4 regions of the Cytobacillus sp. GQ23 genome follow, and region 3 is predicted to be linked to each of the others. Evidence: predicted binding sites of a transcription regulator. Region 3 holds the regulator's gene; each other region holds the start of a gene.

What was found. The regulator Rex, encoded in region 3, represses fermentation and respiration genes when NADH is low (regulators of the CRP and FNR family bind a similar motif). The targets are predictions, from matches to a motif close to TTGTGAAATATTTCACAA.
Region 1: qoxA (cytochrome aa3 quinol oxidase subunit II) is a predicted target of Rex. The motif match lies at 2,045-2,062, and genes of this name have one in related genera.
Region 2: AC6CHU_RS23195 (cytochrome c oxidase subunit 2A) is a predicted target of Rex. The motif match lies at 1,654-1,671, and genes of this name have one in related genera.
Region 4: AC6CHU_RS17140 (AtpZ/AtpI family protein) is a predicted target of Rex. The motif match lies at 1,458-1,475, and genes of this name have one in related genera.

What each region holds. Positions count from the first base shown of each region.
Region 1 is NZ_JCAXER010000024.1:63,643-67,852, reverse strand. Features, by position in the region: gene qoxB (cytochrome aa3 quinol oxidase subunit I) at 1-1,032, opposite strand, end outside; gene qoxA (cytochrome aa3 quinol oxidase subunit II) at 1,022-2,014, opposite strand; gene ltaE (low-specificity L-threonine aldolase) at 2,706-3,737, shown strand; gene AC6CHU_RS19185 (hypothetical protein) at 3,931-4,107, opposite strand.
Region 2 is NZ_JCAXER010000037.1:354-4,563, forward strand. Features, by position in the region: tRNA gene AC6CHU_RS23135 (tRNA-Ser) at 1-14, shown strand, start outside; tRNA gene AC6CHU_RS23140 (tRNA-Met) at 115-188, shown strand; tRNA gene AC6CHU_RS23145 (tRNA-Asp) at 192-268, shown strand; tRNA gene AC6CHU_RS23150 (tRNA-Phe) at 439-514, shown strand; tRNA gene AC6CHU_RS23155 (tRNA-Tyr) at 537-620, shown strand; tRNA gene AC6CHU_RS23160 (tRNA-Trp) at 628-701, shown strand; tRNA gene AC6CHU_RS23165 (tRNA-His) at 713-788, shown strand; tRNA gene AC6CHU_RS23170 (tRNA-Gln) at 814-888, shown strand; tRNA gene AC6CHU_RS23175 (tRNA-Cys) at 899-972, shown strand; tRNA gene AC6CHU_RS23180 (tRNA-Gly) at 991-1,064, shown strand; tRNA gene AC6CHU_RS23185 (tRNA-Ile) at 1,073-1,149, shown strand; gene AC6CHU_RS23190 (hypothetical protein) at 1,234-1,365, opposite strand; gene AC6CHU_RS23195 (cytochrome c oxidase subunit 2A) at 1,729-1,869, shown strand; gene AC6CHU_RS23200 (cytochrome c oxidase subunit II) at 1,882-2,346, shown strand; gene AC6CHU_RS23205 (cbb3-type cytochrome c oxidase subunit I) at 2,361-4,055, shown strand; gene AC6CHU_RS23210 (SCO family protein) at 4,115-4,210, shown strand, end outside.
Region 3 is NZ_JCAXER010000035.1:45,870-50,079, forward strand. Features, by position in the region: gene groES (co-chaperone GroES) at 1-172, opposite strand, end outside; gene AC6CHU_RS22830 (CPBP family intramembrane glutamic endopeptidase) at 465-1,190, shown strand; gene AC6CHU_RS22835 (YdiK family protein) at 1,231-1,422, shown strand; gene AC6CHU_RS22840 (redox-sensing transcriptional repressor Rex) at 1,444-2,088, opposite strand; gene moaC (cyclic pyranopterin monophosphate synthase MoaC) at 2,116-2,598, opposite strand; gene abc-f (ribosomal protection-like ABC-F family protein) at 2,792-4,210, shown strand, end outside.
Region 4 is NZ_JCAXER010000020.1:81,903-86,112, reverse strand. Features, by position in the region: gene AC6CHU_RS17145 (S8 family serine peptidase) at 1-1,348, shown strand, start outside; gene AC6CHU_RS17140 (AtpZ/AtpI family protein) at 1,646-1,867, shown strand; gene AC6CHU_RS17135 (ATP synthase subunit I) at 1,873-2,247, shown strand; gene atpB (F0F1 ATP synthase subunit A) at 2,269-2,982, shown strand; gene atpE (F0F1 ATP synthase subunit C) at 3,058-3,270, shown strand; gene AC6CHU_RS17120 (F0F1 ATP synthase subunit B) at 3,420-3,941, shown strand; gene AC6CHU_RS17115 (F0F1 ATP synthase subunit delta) at 3,938-4,210, shown strand, end outside.

The sequences.
Region 1 (4,210 bases), on a different contig from region 3:
GAAGAATGAGTTAACCGCAGGTCCTGATCCCATTGTATAGAAATGGTGGACCCATACAACCATACTTAGAAGCGCAATTCCAAGGATGGAAAATACCATTGACTTGTAGCCAAACAATGATTTTCTTGAGAAGGTCGCAATAACCTCTGAAAAAATCCCGAAAGCAGGAAGGGCAACAATATATACCTCTGGATGGCCCCATAGCCAGAACAGGTTAGCCCAAAGCATATCCATGCCTCCGCCGGATACCGTGAAGAAATGTGTTCCATACAGACGGTCGAATGTCATCAATGCCAATGCGACTGTGAAAATAGGGAACGCAGCCACAATCAGAATTGATGTAACAAAAGTAGTCCACGTGAACATCGGCATTTTCATCAGTGTCATGCCTTTTGTTCTCATTTTCAGTATCGTAACGATAAAGTTTATACCTGTCATTAATGTACCGATACCGGCAATCTGCAGGGCGACGGCGTAAAAGTTATTGCCGATTCCCGGACTGAACTCCTTGCCTGCAAGAGGGAAGTAGGAAGTCCAGCCTGCATCAGGCGATCCTCCAATGACAAAGGAAATATTGAATAACATAGCTCCGCTGAAAAACAGCCAGAAGCTTAGAGCATTCAGCTGTGGAAAGGCAACGTCACGTGCACCAATCTGCAGCGGAATGACAACGTTCATTAATCCAATCAAGAACGGCATAGCCATGAAGAGAATCATGATAACGCCGTGTGTTGTAAAGATTTCATTATAGTGCTGGGAATTCAAAAATTCCATTTCAGGCCGCGCAGTCTGAGCTTTCATCAGCAGGCCGTCCATCCCGCCGCGGAAAAACATTAATACCGCGGAGATGATATACATAATACCTATTTTTTTATGATCAACAGTAGTCAGCCATTCTGTCCACAGATACTTCCATTTTTTCAAATAGGTAATCCCTGCCACTGCACCAATCATTGTCAGCAAAATGGCAATCTGGGAACCTAGTATAAGGGGATCTCCGGTAATAAAAAACTCATCCCATTTAATGCCCACTATGGCCACCTCCATGGTTTTCTTCACTGTCATCATGGCCGCTGTCTTTGCCATGACCTTCAATTACATTCGGGTTCTCATTTTTGTAATTATCGTCTTCTTCAAATGTCTTGCCCTGGTATCCATGGCCTCTGTAAAGTTCAGGGTTTGTATAAGCCTTAGAGTGAGGATCAGCATGATTTACCCATTCTAAATGAGTATTTGAATATGTCAGTCTTCCTAAATGAGTAGGCTTCAGCAGTCCTTCATACTCTTTCTCTGTCAATTTAGGTGCTGTATCCTTAACATCTTCAACCCATTGGTCAAAATCTTCCTGTGTTTGGGCAAGCACTTCAAATTTCATATCCGCATATCCGCGGCCGTTAAAGTTCGTGTTCTGGCCTTCGTATGATCCAGGGTTATCTGCAACAAGATACAATTCTGTTTCCATCTTCGGCATGGTGTACTTCTGTCCGCCAAGTGCAGGCACCCAAAAAGATTGCATGGTACTTGCGGAAGTCATTTTGAAGAGTACTGGCCTATCTTCGGGAATATTGACATAGTTCACTGTCTCAATGCCTTCTTCGGGATAACTGAAAATCCATTTCCAGTCAGCAGATGTAACATGTATGGTAATAGGCTCTTTTTCTTCATAGCCCTTTGGTGTTTCTTCCAGCGCATAAAGGGTTTTAACGGTCGGGATCGTTAACGCAATGACGATTAAGATCGGAATCCCGGTCCAGATAATTTCAAGGAGTGTACTCCCATGCTCCTCGGGTGGTTCATAATCCTTATTCTCAGGTTTTTCACGGTATTTCCAAACAATGTAGCCGAATAATCCAAATACGACTGCAACAACAAGAAGCATCCAGATCAGGGACCAGTTAATTAATTCAGTAATGCTTCTGGCTACAGGACCCTGCGGTTCAAAAACAACCATATTACAGCCGCTGAGCAAAAGCATCGGCAATATAGCTGTTAAAGAGAGCAGCATTTTTTTCATCTGATGTTTCATCTCCTTTAAACAAAACTATTGTTAAATAATTCACAAATAATGTGCGCAATTTCACAAAGATGTCAAAAAAATATATTGCTGGCAAAATTGCACATCCCTGAAACCTTTATTTAACTTAGTTATCACTGTGTAAATGATATTAACATAAGCAAATGTGAAAAGTTGTGACAAATATCAAAAGGAAATATATGTAAGAACTTTGAACCGCTTTTTATTTTCTATAAATAGCAATATAACAACGGTTCTGCTGCATTATCGAACTTTTGAACAACTTTTGAACTTTTTTTATGAAATTTTCACCATGGCTGTTTTCGTATATTTTGTTGCTATTTGTATTATATTTACTGAGATAATTAGAGCGGGGGTAGCGGGCCAGGTGAGGCCCCGCAGACGCGCAGCGCCGAGGAGCCTTAGGCGCAAGCCTCGCGGAAAAGGAGCATCCTTAGCGGCCAACAACGGACAACACTATAAGCAGAAAACAAAAATTAATACGAAAAGAAAAGAGCCTTCAATAATAAAGGAAGATATACAAAAAAGGTGACTCTTCGGACAGAAAAGGATTTTTCATAACAGGAAAATGATTTTGATTAAAAGCCTGTAAGTGCTCTTTCTTATTTATTGAAAAATACAGAATACTGCAGTAACATAAAGTAAAATTAGATAGAGACAGGGTGAGGACATGATTGATTTAAGAAGCGATACAGTCACAAAGCCGACTGAAGCAATGAGAAAAGCGGCTTATGAAGCTGAAGTTGGAGATGATGTTTATGGAGAGGACCCTTCAATAAATATACTGGAGGAAAAAGCTGCTGAAGTGCTTGGAAAAGAAGCGGCACTTTTCGTAACAAGCGGAACACAAGGAAACCAGATTGCCATATTAACACATTGCCGTCCTGGCAATGAAATAATCCTCGAGGCAGAAAGCCATATATTTTACTATGAAAGCGGAGCTCCATCTGCATTCGCCGGTGTACAGACCAGAACGTTAAACGGGACAAGAGGGGCCATGAATCCCGCTGACTTGGAGTTTGCCATCAGGGGAGAGGATCAGCATTTTCCTGAAACTGGCTTAATTTGCCTTGAAAATACCCATAATCGAGCAGGCGGTGCCGTGATTCCCATTGATAATATGAAAGATATTCATCGTATCGCAAATTCCAATGACATTCCCGTACATATAGATGGAGCACGATTATTCAATGCCGCTGCAGCACTGAACCTCCCGGCTTCTGAATTAGCAAAGCATTGCGACACTGTCCAGGTATGCCTATCCAAAGGGCTGGGTGCTCCGGTCGGATCCATACTGGCAGGAAACAGAGATTTTATAACAGCCGCGAGAAAATGGCGCAAAAGACTTGGCGGGGGACTAAGGCAGGCTGGCATCATAGCGGCTCCCGGAATTATTGCTTTAACACAAATGAGAGAACGTTTGGCTGAGGACCATGAAAATGCCCAATATCTTGCACAGCAACTAGGCCAAATCAATGGGATTGAAATCGTAAATCAGGTAGATACAAATATCCTTGTGGCCGATGTAAAAAACCTTAAGATGAATTCATCGGAATTTGTTGAAAAATTAAAAGCCCAAGGAGTTCTATCTGGAACTTTTGGACCTAGTTATGTGCGTTTCGTTACTCACTATGATGTGAACAGAAACCAGCTTGAACAAGCAATAACAGCCATTCAAAAAACAGCAGCACAAACTGTTTAATATGACAAACGCATGTCTTCCGGCATGCGTTTTTTTATTTCTGCACACGTGATAATTGGAGCAGGGGGGCAAGAGAACCATTTGTATTTTTTTTACTCAAATCAGGAGTGCTGACCCGAAGATGAAAACAAGGAGAAGACCCATCCATTAGACTGCCTTGATCTGATAACCACAAAGCTTAACGAAACTTGATTTAATAATATCCCTGCTGAGTAACAACAATGTAATGTCCGGTGTGCAAATGACTCTGATGCCAAACACTGTGAAAGGGGTATCCCTGATGGATAGCCTGCCACCAGGGCCCATATTGGATCTGCGGATATCCGTAGTAATGCGCACCATTCATGCCTGTAATGATATATTGCCTCAAAGCTGTTTCCTCCTTGTCATTTTTAAAAATAATCTATGCAAAAGCTTTTAATGTGGCTCTTGAAGATTTCTCTAATTTTCCACCTATACTTTAGGTCTTAATC
Region 2 (4,210 bases), on a different contig from region 3:
CCTTTCCTCCTCCATATTTTCTTTAATATTATTGTCGCGGGGCGGTTATATCACCGAATAAGCTGCGATGAAATGCTTGATGTGAGCATAGACAAATCACATAAATAATACTATCGCGGGGTGGAGCAGTCCGGTAGCTCGTCGGGCTCATAACCCGAAGGTCGCAGGTTCAAATCCTGCCCCCGCAATCCGGTCCGGTAGTTCAGTTGGTTAGAATGCCTGCCTGTCACGCAGGAGGTCGCGGGTTCGAGTCCCGTCCGGACCGCCATTTTTACAAAGAGATATAAGCTTTGGCTCAGTAGCTCAGTCGGTAGAGGATTTTAAAAGAATGCAGCTGCGAAGCTTTTCATCATCGAATAGCATGCTTTTAAAATCTGCGACAAAGAACGCATGGCTTTGAAGCACATTTATTTAGATTTAGGGATATAATATTATTTTGGCTCAGTAGCTCAGTCGGTAGAGCAAAGGACTGAAAATCCTTGTGTCGGCGGTTCGATTCCGTCCTGAGCCACCATTTTCTTAGTCTTTACAGACTTGGAGGGGTAGCGAAGTGGCTAAACGCGGCGGACTGTAAATCCGCTCCTTCGGGTTCGGCAGTTCGAATCTGCCCCCCTCCACCATTGATATAGGGGTATAGTTTAATGGTAAAACGAAGGTCTCCAAAACCTTTGATGTGGGTTCGATTCCTACTACCCCTGCCAGTAGGATAGTGGCGGTTGTGGCGAAGTGGTTAACGCATCGGATTGTGGCTCCGACATTCGTGGGTTCGATTCCCATCAATCGCCCCATTATTCTTTTAAATTGCATTATTATTGGGCTATAGCCAAGCGGTAAGGCACCGGACTTTGACTCCGTCACTCGCAGGTTCGAATCCTGCTAGCCCAGCCATTTTTTTTAAGGCAGCATAGCCAAGTGGTAAGGCAGAGGTCTGCAAAACCTCCATCCCCGGTTCAAATCCGGGTGTTGCCTCCAAATTATATTCCTTACAAAGCGGGTGTAGTTTAGTGGTAAAACCTCAGCCTTCCAAGCTGATGATGAGGGTTCGATTCCCTTCACCCGCTCCAACACATATGGGCCTATAGCTCAGCTGGTTAGAGCGCACGCCTGATAAGCGTGAGGTCGATGGTTCGAGTCCATTTAGGCCCACCATTATACATACCATTTTCAAACTAATTCCAATAGGGATTAGTTTTTTTTATTTATGTGAAACTTCTTGAGTTTAGTCTGGCCATTCTAATTTTCGTTTATATTATCTTCTAAATCTTTCACTCTCTTTTCAAGTTTCTTAACTTTATCATCTGAAAATAATGCAAAAGAGAACGCACCCGCAGCTAATGAAAAAGCTAAAATCACGAAAGCATCCAAAATAGTCACCCCAATTTTAATTAATTTCTTAACTTGCCATTTAGCTTAAGAACAATAGTATACATCCCTCAAAATCATTTTAACATAAAACCCCAAATGTTATTGCTGCACTACCGTCTTACAAGCTTGATATTCTTATGATCATTATAGGACTTCTGGTAAGTGACTTTTTGTGAACTATTTGTGAACCTATATGCTTACCAGAGCACTGTTCAATAGAGATAACCCTTGGTACTACAGTGTTTAACCAAAATTGCAGGCCTTTTGCTTTGAAGATATATGAAAAAAGTGTGATTCAATTCACTTTTATGAAAACCCTTCTCAACTATGATGTAGGTAACAAAGCTAAGGAGCTGATGGAAGGTGGATGCACGAAAAGTGAACCAGAGCAGTTCAAAGGAACATAACTCTCTAAAGGGTACGTTCTTTTCAGTTACAGTTGTAGGGCTTGGGATCTTTGTTACTTATTTAATAGTGTATGGCCTGTATATGGCCAGATTATAGGGGGGATACAAAATGATGCATCGGTCAGAGAAGATATGGCTGATTCTAAGCTTTGGGATGATTATTGGATTCATGCTGATTACGGGCTACCAGACATTCGCCCTGGAGCTGGGGCCGCCGAGCTATGGAGAGCGAATTGATCCGCAGAAAGTGGATGAAACAGCACCGTTCGATAATCCAGGGATTAAGAAGATAGGCGAGAAAGAGTATGAAGTAGTCATGACGCTTCAGGTATTCAGCTTTACCCCAAATGAAATTGAGGTGCCTGCCGGATCAACAGTTCATTTTACATTGACGTCAAAAGATGTCGTTCATGGGTTTCAGGTTGCAGAAACTAACTTAAATGCTATGGTAGTACCTGGCTATGTACAAAAGATCACTCAGAAATTTGATAAGCCAGGTGAATATTTAGTACTTTGCAATGAGTACTGCGGTGCGGGCCATCAGATGATGAGCACGACCATTACGGTGAAATAAAGGGGTGATAGACAGTGGAAACAGTTATTAAGCAATCTGGAAGAACGCAAGTTATTAAGGATAAAGCAAATAAAATTATGGGAATTAGCCTTGAGGATGCAAAATTAACGAAATCATATTTATCTGTTGCTTTCCTGGCCATCCTTTTGGGAGGAATACTTGGATTGCTGCAAGGCCTGAATCGGGCTGGAATGTTTGAATTGCCGGCATGGCTGAATTATTATCAGGTACTTACAGCTCATGGCCTTCTGCTGGTAGTCGTACTGTCGGCTTTCTTCACAATCGGATACTTCTATGCCGGGTTATCCCATACACTGGGCGGCCTGCTTCCTAAGGTCAGAAAGATGGCATGGATTGGCTTCTGGATGAAGATTTTCGGATTTGTCCTAGCGGTGATTCCGATTTTAATGAATGAAGCATCAGTTATGTATACATTCTATCCGCCAATGGCTGCTTCACCCATTTTCTATATAGGCTTAGTATTTATCGTATTGGGTGTTTGGATGGGCGCCTTTGGTGCCTTCATCAATGTGGCCAGCTGGAGAAAGAGGAATCCGGGCCAGCATATACCGATCCTTTCTTTCTTTGCAACCGGGGTCTTTGTTCTCTTATTCTTCGGCAGCATACCTGTAGCGATTGAAGTCTTTACGATTATCCCATGGGCTTTTGGGTGGGTGGAGACAATTAATGTAATGGTTGCACGCACTTTGTTCTGGGCTTTCGGACACACGCTGGTTAACATCTGGTATTTAACAGCTGTTTCTGCCTGGTATGTCATTGTTCCAAAGATCATTGGGGGAAAAAGGTGGAATGACCTTTTAACAAGGATCGTAGTAATCGCACTCGTTATTATGAATATTACAGGCGGTTTCCACCATCAAATTATAGATCCTGGTATTTCAGAGCCAGTTAAATACATGCACGTGTTTATGAGTCTGGCAATTGGTTTCCCTTCTTTAATGACTGCTTATGCTATGTTTGCAGTATTTGAGCGTACAGCGAGAAAGAAAGGCGGAAGAGGTCTTGTCGGCTGGTATAAGAAACTTCCTTGGGGAGATGTACGATTCCTTGCACCATTTATCGCGATGGCTGCTTTTATTCCTGCAGGGGCGGGCGGAATTGTACAAAGCACAAATCAATTGAATCAGGTAGTCCATAACACAATGTGGATTGTCGGCCATTTCCACTTAACACTTGGCATGTCAGTGGTCATGACATTCTTCGGCATCAGCTATTGGCTCATTCCTTATGTATCAAAAAGAGTGCTGACACCGCAGATCAATAAACTTGGGGTTATACAAACGATCATATGGACGCTCGGTATGATCATCATGTCAGGAGCAATGCACTGGGTAGGGCTGCTGGGTTCTCCAAGAAGGACGTCCTATTCAACATACTTTGACAATGCGACTGCTTTAAGCTGGGATCCTTATCTGTTCTTCTTGGCCATAGGCGGTACCCTGCTGATGATTGGTGTACTCATCCAGGTATATGCCGTATTCTACCTCATGTTCTTTGCACCAAAAGGGAACACAGAATTCCCTGTTGCGGAAGTGGAAGAGGATGAAGCGCCTACACCTAGATGGACAGAGCGCTGGGGATTATGGATTGTGTGTATGATTGCCCTTGTCGGCATGGCATACGTCATTCCATTGGTCGATTTTATAGTCAACGCGCCTCCAGGTTCACCTCCATATAAAACCTGGTAAGGAAAGGGAGATAGCTCGGCTCTGGGCTGTCTCTTTCTTTTAAAAGGAAGTGATGAATCATGATTCCCAAAAATAGAACGGCTTTATCAAGCTTGATTGTACTGATGTTTGGCGCATTTCTTTTTTACATTGGCACAGATGGGTTTCAGGCATTT
Region 3 (4,210 bases):
CTTCAAGGGCAACACGCTCACCGTTTTCAAGAACGCGGCCAGTTCCCACAGCTACAACTTTGCCTTCTTGAGGCTTTTCTTTAGCAGTGTCCGGCAGTACAATGCCGCTTGCAGTTTTTTCTTCAGTTTCAACAAGCTCGATAATGATTCGATCACCTAGTGGCTTTAACAAGTGAAACAACCTCCTCAAATAATATGTAAATATTTTTATTTATTAGCACTCTCTCTTTATGAGTGCTAACACAATTATTATATTAATGAATCTCATATCTATTTGCAAGGGTGAAGCTTAAATTTTTTATAAAAAATTTCCTCATAGACAACCTCTTAAGTATGCTTCACCAGCCCTCATTTTAATCATGTACTTCTCCTCCTTTGATGCTGATATTTGAAACACCCTCCCTATAAAGAGTACAATGGCTTTAGGACTTGCAACCAACACTCAGATTAAGGAGTAAAACACTTTGAAGAAGGAATATTGGATTATATTAATCGCCTATATTGCCATGCAGCTTTCAAGCTTGTTTGGTGTTCCGCTCGTATTAATAACTGCCGATGCCCTGGGACATAACCCCGAGAATATGCAGATTCTTGCTGTAGCCTACTGGCTCGTAATCAGTTTCACGATTACGCTGACCATTACGCTTCTATTACTAAGGAAAGAAATGAAAAGGGGACTCGATCGGGATGCCTCTTCTGTGGCAGGCTCAGCGGGCTGGGCAATAGGAGGCATATTTTTGGCCCTGATTGCTCAAGCTACTGCTGCAAGTATTGAAAACCTGATTGGCATTGAAATGGGCTCTGAAAATACGCAGCAGATTATCCGGATTATTGAAGCATCGCCAATTGTCATTTTAATCAGCTCGGTCATCGGGCCAATCCTTGAGGAGATCGTCTTTAGGAAAATTATTTTCGGTTCCCTCCATAAGCGCTTTAACTTCTTCCTGTCTGCCCTGATCAGCTCGGTTATTTTTGCACTTGCTCATTTTGAGCCTGAACATGTATTGCTATACTCGGCAATGGGATTCACCTTTGCCTTCTTATATGTAAAGACCAAGAGGATTATCGTGCCGATTTTTGCCCATGTGGCGATGAATACCTTTGTTGCGGTTGTTCAGCTGAATCAGGATAATTTACAAAAGTGGTTAAAAGAAATGGAAAATTTGCAGAGCTTTATCAGCTTTTTCTAGAAAGAATGCTGTGGAGTTTTAAACTTACTGGGGGATTATCATGAGAAGCACACCTTTGTTTTCAGGCTTTATTTACATCCTTCTCGGATGCCTTTTCACTTTTATAGCCATCCAGAATACCCAGCGGGAAGAAACCTGGGGATTCTTTACTTATTTTTTAATCCTAATTGCTACATTTGATTTTGGCACCGGCCTGCGGATGCTTGGCCTGCATTTTAAAATGAAAAAATGAGCCGCATAAGGCTCATTTTTTTTACACTTCTTCAGGATAATTTTTAAGAAAATAAACCAGTGACTGCAATTCCACTGCCAGATCGATATGGTGAATCCGAATCGAGGACGGCACAGTGAGCCTCGCAGGTGTAAAGTTAAGGATTCCTTTTATTTTCGCATTCACCATCCGATCGGTGATAGTCTGGGCAGGCGGTGCAGGCACCGTTAAAATTGCCACCTGAATATTATTTTTCACAATCACTTCTTCAAGGTCATCCATATGATGGACCGGAACATCACCGATTTTCGTGCCAACCTTACTCTCATCCACATCAAAGGCTACTTCTATTTTCGTATTATTATTTTTAAGAAAATTGTAGTTTAGAAAAGCGGTCCCTAAATTCCCTACCCCGATCAAAGCGACTTTAGTCAGCTCGTCCTGGTCAAGAGTCTTCCGAAAGAAGCCTAAGAGGTAGTTCACATTATATCCATATCCTTTTTTCCCTAACGCACCGAAGTACGAAAAATCACGGCGGATTGTTGCAGAATCCACTTTTACCGCCTCACTCAATTCTGCTGATGAGACTCTCTGTTTGCCGGAGGAATGAAGGTTCTTTAGGAAGCGGTAATATAATGGCAGCCGTTTAGCTGTTGCCTGTGGTATCTTAATTGGTTCATTGGCCATTCGTCCATCCCCATTTCTTATGATGTATTAATTTCGTTTAAAATCTCCGTTTTTCCCGCCTGTTTTCTCTATTAAAAAGGTTGGTCCAATTACCATTCCTTTATCTACAGCCTTACACATATCATAAACGGTCAGCGCACAGACTGAAGCAGCTGTTAACGCTTCCATTTCCACACCCGTATTTCCTTTTGTTTTAACAGAAGCCGTAATGATAAGGACATACTCATCCTCTTCTGCTTTCCATGAAAATGAAATATCGACACCCTTAAGAGGCAGCGGATGGCACATCGGAATAATGTCCCATGTTTTCTTGCTTGCCATAATGCCTGCCGTTTGTGCAACAGCAAGAACATCCCCTTTTTTCATGGAGTTTGATGTGATCTTTTCGTAAATCTCCTGATTCACCGAAATACTTGACTGAGCAATGGCTGTCCTTGCGGTCTCAGGCTTATCGCTGACATCCACCATTTTTGCCCTGCCTTCTTGATTAAAATGAGTAAAATCCGCCATTAAAAAAACACCTCTCTTCAAAATCATACACTATTTTTCGGATTCTTTGTATGTGCATTGTAAGGTTCTTCACATATTTATTTACCTTTTCTTCTGTTTTAATGACCTTCATCCGGGCTTATAGTCCTGTCTCCTTTATTGCCGAACAATATATGAATGAGTTACACTTACTCTATACCAGAGGTGAAAGAACATGATACTATTACAAGTCAATCAGCTGGCAAAAAGTTTTGGAGCTGATCCCATTTTAACGAATATAAAGCTTGAAGTACAAACCAGGGACCGTATTGCCCTTGTAGGACGCAATGGTGCAGGAAAATCTACCCTTTTAAAAATAATTGCCGGACAAATGACGTATGATTCCGGAGAGATCATAAAGCCAAAGGAAGTAACCATTGGCTATCTTGCCCAAAATACCGGCCTGGAATCAGATTTATCCATATGGGAGGAAATGCTGACTGTTTTCAGTCATCTGCAAAAGCAGGAAAAACAGCTTCGCAGCCTTGAAGAGCAAATGGCGGATCCTGATGTCCTTGGTAATTCTGATGCCTATGAACGAGTTTTAAAAGATTACGACAAACTCCAGGTTGATTTCAAAGAAAATGGCGGTTATCAATATGAAGCTGATATACGTTCCATTCTCCATGGACTCAACTTCAGCTCAATGGGCTATGATACAAAAATTTCGTCCTTGAGCGGCGGTCAGCGAACAAGGCTGGCCCTTGGTAAACTTCTGCTCACAAAGCCTGATATACTAATCCTGGATGAGCCTACCAACCACCTTGATATAGAAACACTATCGTGGCTCGAACAATACCTGCAGGGCTACAGCGGTGCCATTCTGATCGTATCACATGACCGCTACTTTCTTGATAAGGTCGTTTCCCAGGTTTACGAGATATCGCGCCACCAAATAAGAAAGTACCCTGGAAACTACAGTTCCTATTTGGATCAAAAAGCAGCTAATTTTGAAAAAGAAATGAAGCAATTCGAAAAACAGCAGGAAGAAATCGCTAAGCTTCAAGACTTTATTCAGCGAAACCTTGCCCGTGCCTCCACTACTAAAAGGGCACAAAGCCGCAGAAAGCAGCTGGCCAGAATGGACGTGATGGACAGGCCGCAGGGAGACGAGAAATCAGCTTCCTTTGGGTTTGATATCGAACGGCAGTCAGGCAATGAAGTATTGAATATATATTCTTTAGCAATAGGGTACAAAGAAATAGTGAGCGAGAATATTTCTATGCGGCTGGCAAGAGGCGATAGTATTGCACTTGTAGGACCAAATGGAATTGGCAAATCCACATTGCTTAAAACCATTATTAAGAAAATCCCTTCTTTTACTGGGGAGATTCAATATGGCTCTAATGTGACCATTGGCTACTATGACCAGGAACAGGCAGAGCTCACAAGCAATAAACGAGTACTGAACGAATTATGGGATGAATACCCTCTTAAACCGGAAAAAGAAATCCGGACCATACTTGGGAACTTTCTCTTCTCCGGCGATGATGTTCTTAAAACAGTTTCAACACTGAGCGGCGGGGAAAAGGCCCGGCTTGCACTTGCAAAGCTTATGATGCAGAAAGCCAATTTCCTGATTCTTGACGAGCCT
Region 4 (4,210 bases), on a different contig from region 3:
AAATGGACACGAAATCCGCCTTGATTTGCTGCAGGGTTCAAGGGAGTGGGAATTTGATCGCTCATATGAAATTGTCGATGGAGGACTCGGGCATACGGTTGAATTGAAGAATGCGGAAGGAAAAATCGTACTGGTGGAAAGAGGGGAAATGACGTTTACGGATAAAGCTGTCCATGCGATGGAAGCAGGCGCAGAGGGAATTATTATTTATAATAACACAAAAGGCAGATTCTTCGGCAATCTGGACAGCGAGGTTACTATTCCGGCAGCGGCGCTTTCAAAGGAAGAAGGCGAGAGGATCAAGAAGCTTTTAAAAGAAAAGGGAAGGCTCCTTGCCCGGACTAATATAATAGAAGAAAGGGACATCCTGGCCGACTTCAGCTCCCGCGGACCTGTTACATCCACATGGGAAATTAAACCGGATGTTGTGGCGCCGGGGGTCGCCATAAATAGCACGATTCCCGGCGGCTACCTGCCGCTTCAGGGGACAAGTATGGCCGCTCCGCATGTGGCTGGTGCCTGTGCCATCCTGAAACAGGCACATCCCGAATGGGGACCGGAACAGATTAAGGCAGCACTCATGAATACCGCTAAGCTAATAAGGAACTCGGAAGGACGGACATATAGAACCTATGAGCAGGGGGCCGGCAGGATACAGCTTGATCAGGCGCTGAAGGCAGAAACGCTTGTATTACCGGCTTCCATGCAATTCGGCAAATTTCAGATCGCAGACAGGCTGCATGACCACAGCAGTTTTATAACGGTTGAAAATATAAGTGGAAAAACGCAGTCTTATTCCTTTTCCGTACCTTATAAGGAGCAGGGCATCAATTGGGAAATGCCAATGACCTTCCGATTGAATCCGGGTGAAAAGAAAAAGGTCGAAATCAAAATGTCTGCAGATCCGACCCTTTTAAAGAATAAGATCCATGACGGGTACCTACTATTGAAAGCAGGTTCTGAAAGTATCCATGTTCCATACCTGTATGTACTTGAGGAGCCTGATTACCCAAGGGTGATGGGATTCGGAATTGGCAAAGGGGATAAACCGGGAACGTATCGGTATGAAGTATATCTGCCTGGCGGTGCGGAGGAGTTCGGAATTGCGATGTTTGATTCGGAAAGCCTTCGGTTCATGGGATTTCTGGATTGGAAAAGAAATGCCGGCAAGGGACAGCTGCTGCAGGAAATCCCTGCAGAAAAGCTGCCAGGGCCGGGTCTTTACCTGGCGAAGGTGTTTGCTAAAAAGGCTGGCCGGGAAGATTGGCTTGAAACTTATATATTTGTGAGGCCGGATGGCCAGCTGGGGGATCCGGTGCCTTCAGAAGCAGAGGAGATCAAAAAGTAAGCGAAAAAAGGTTTTCAGGAGCGATGCAGATTCTCGCTCCTTTTTCAATATAAAAGGGGAAAATTAAATGTGATAAATATGTGAACATACCATATTTTTACCTTTTTGTTTGTGAACTTTTTCACTCCAAACGCATTGACATTGACAAAGCCCTATTGTATGCTTACAAAGGGTAAAAGATGATAGGGTTTTCAAAATATTTTTGCAGACATATTTCCCACTTCTGCATGATGTTTAACTGATTTTTTACGGCCTCAAAACCCTCTTACCATTCTCTTTAAGGGAGGATGCGTTTTAATGCGTCAAAAAGACCGCAACCCATTTAAGGCGATGGCCTTAATGTCCGCCATTCTTTCCCAGTTAGTAGGTTCCACGCTCATTGGCATTTTCGCCGGAAGATGGCTTGACAGCAAGGCAGGAACTGAGCCTTTATTCCTATTAATCGGCTTGTTCATTGGGCTGGGCGTCGGGATTTACGCCATGCTTCGCCTAATCCAACATTTTTTCACAGGAGAATGAACATCATGCCGGAAATCAAAGCAACTTTTCAAAGACAGCGAAAATACATATTCCTTTTGTTGTCTGTATATGTTCTCGGCTGGGGTTTTACACCTTATCAATCTATTTTTCTGGGCTTGATCTTCGGGACATGCTTAAGTCTGTTCAATTTGTGGCTGATTTCACGAAAGGCGCTGCAATTTGGAGAGGCAGTCGAGAGAGGCGAGAAGGTGCGTTCACTTGGAACGGTATCCAGGATGGCTACAGCAGTATTTGCTGTTATGATCGCTCTGGAATATCCTGAAAAGCTGCATCTGATCAGTGTGGTATTTGGATTAATGACATCCTATATTGTCATTATGATAGATTATTTTCTTCAATCTTTTCAATTACGTAAATAGCGGGAAGAGAGGTGAACACTATTGCATCATGAAGCTCCTATAAAAGAATTTTTAGGATTGAATTTTAACTTATCAAACATACTGATGATTACAGTGGCCAGTGCTATTGTCTTCATTATTGCTCTGCTTTCAACCCGTCGATTGGCCATGAAACCAACGGGGATGCAAAACTTCTTCGAATGGGTTATGGATTTTGTTAAGAATATCATTAACAGTACGATGGACTGGAAGACAGGCGGAAGATTCCATATCCTTGGATTAACCCTGATCATGTATATCTTTGTATCAAACATGCTCGGACTTCCGTTCGCGATCACTTATGATCACACTTTATGGTGGAAATCGCCAACAGCCGATCCTGTTATCACCTTAACATTAGCGGCAATGGTAGTCGGGCTTTCGCATTACTATGGCGTAAAGCTTAAAGGAGTAGGAGAATATGGCCGGGATTTTATCAGGCCAATGCCTTTCTTGTTCCCATTGAAAATCATTGAAGAGTTTGCAAATACTCTGACACTGGGACTTCGTCTCTACGGTAACATTTACGCCGGTGAGATCCTGCTGACATTGCTTGTCGGAGGTCTTGCACATGCCGGTGTAGGCGGAATGCTTGCCGCAGTTATACCAACACTTGTTTGGCAGGGATTCTCAATCTTTGTCGGATCTATCCAGGCATTCATTTTCTGTATGTTAACAATGGTTTATATGGCACACAAAGTGAGCCAGGACCATTAATATATACCTGTTCATTCTATGGACAAAACATTTTAAACAAATAAATTTTCATACAATTTAAGGAGGAACTCAATAATGGGTCTTTTAGCAGCAGCAATTGCAATCGGTTTAGCAGCACTAGGTGCCGGTATCGGTAACGGTCTTATCGTATCAAAAACAGTTGAAGGTATGGCTCGCCAGCCAGAAGCTCGCGGTATGCTTCAAACTACAATGTTCATCGGGGTTGCACTAGTTGAGGCCGTTCCGATCATTGGCGTTGTTATCGCGTTCATGGTTATCGGCGGTTAATTAATACTGTACCAATCGTTCAAAAATGGCGAAGATCATTCCATGAACCTTCGCCATTCCTTTATGTTTTTTTACCGTAAACTAATTCGGAATCATGCATATGACTCCGTTTCATAAGTGGAACAACTCTTGAAGGGAGTGAATCGAGGGTGTTAACAAACAGTCTAGTATTAGGCGCTGCAGGCGGCGGTTTTAACGGCGGGGACATTTTGTACCAGCTGGTTATGTTCATTATCTTGTTGGCATTGCTGAAAAAATTCGCGTGGGGTCCTTTAATGGGCATTATGCAGCAGCGTGAAGAACACATTGCCAGTGAAATTCAAGCGGCTGAAGAAAGCCGTACAGAAGCAAAGAAGCTATTAGAAGAGCAAAGAAATCTTTTAAAAGAAGCACGTACTGAAGCACAGGGCCTTATCGAAAATGCGAAGAAACAAGGCGATGTGCAGCGTGAGGAGATCGTTGCGGCTGCCCGCACAGAGTCTGAACGCATTAAGGAATCTGCTAAGCTTGAAATCGAGCAGCAGAAAGAACAAGCGGTTGCCGCTATCCGCGAGCAGGTCGCTTCATTGTCTGTCCTAATTGCTTCCAAGGTTATCGAGAAGGAACTAAGTGCAGCTGATCAGGAAAAGCTGATCAATGAATACATTCAAGAGGCAGGAGAAAAGCGATGACGGGCTCCACAGTAGCAAAGCGCTACGCGTTGGCTCTTTTCCAGCTTGCGAATGAACACCAGCTTCTTGACCAAATGGAAGAAGAGCTTCGTGCAGTGAAAGAAGTAGTAAACCATAACTCAGATTTAAAGTCTGTTTTGAAATCTCCAAAGCTTTCAATTGAGAAGAAAAAAGAGATTTTAAAAGAAGCATTTGCATCTGTGAACACGTTTGTACTAAACACGTTAATGATATTAATTGAACGCCACCGCGAGGATCATATCTCTGAT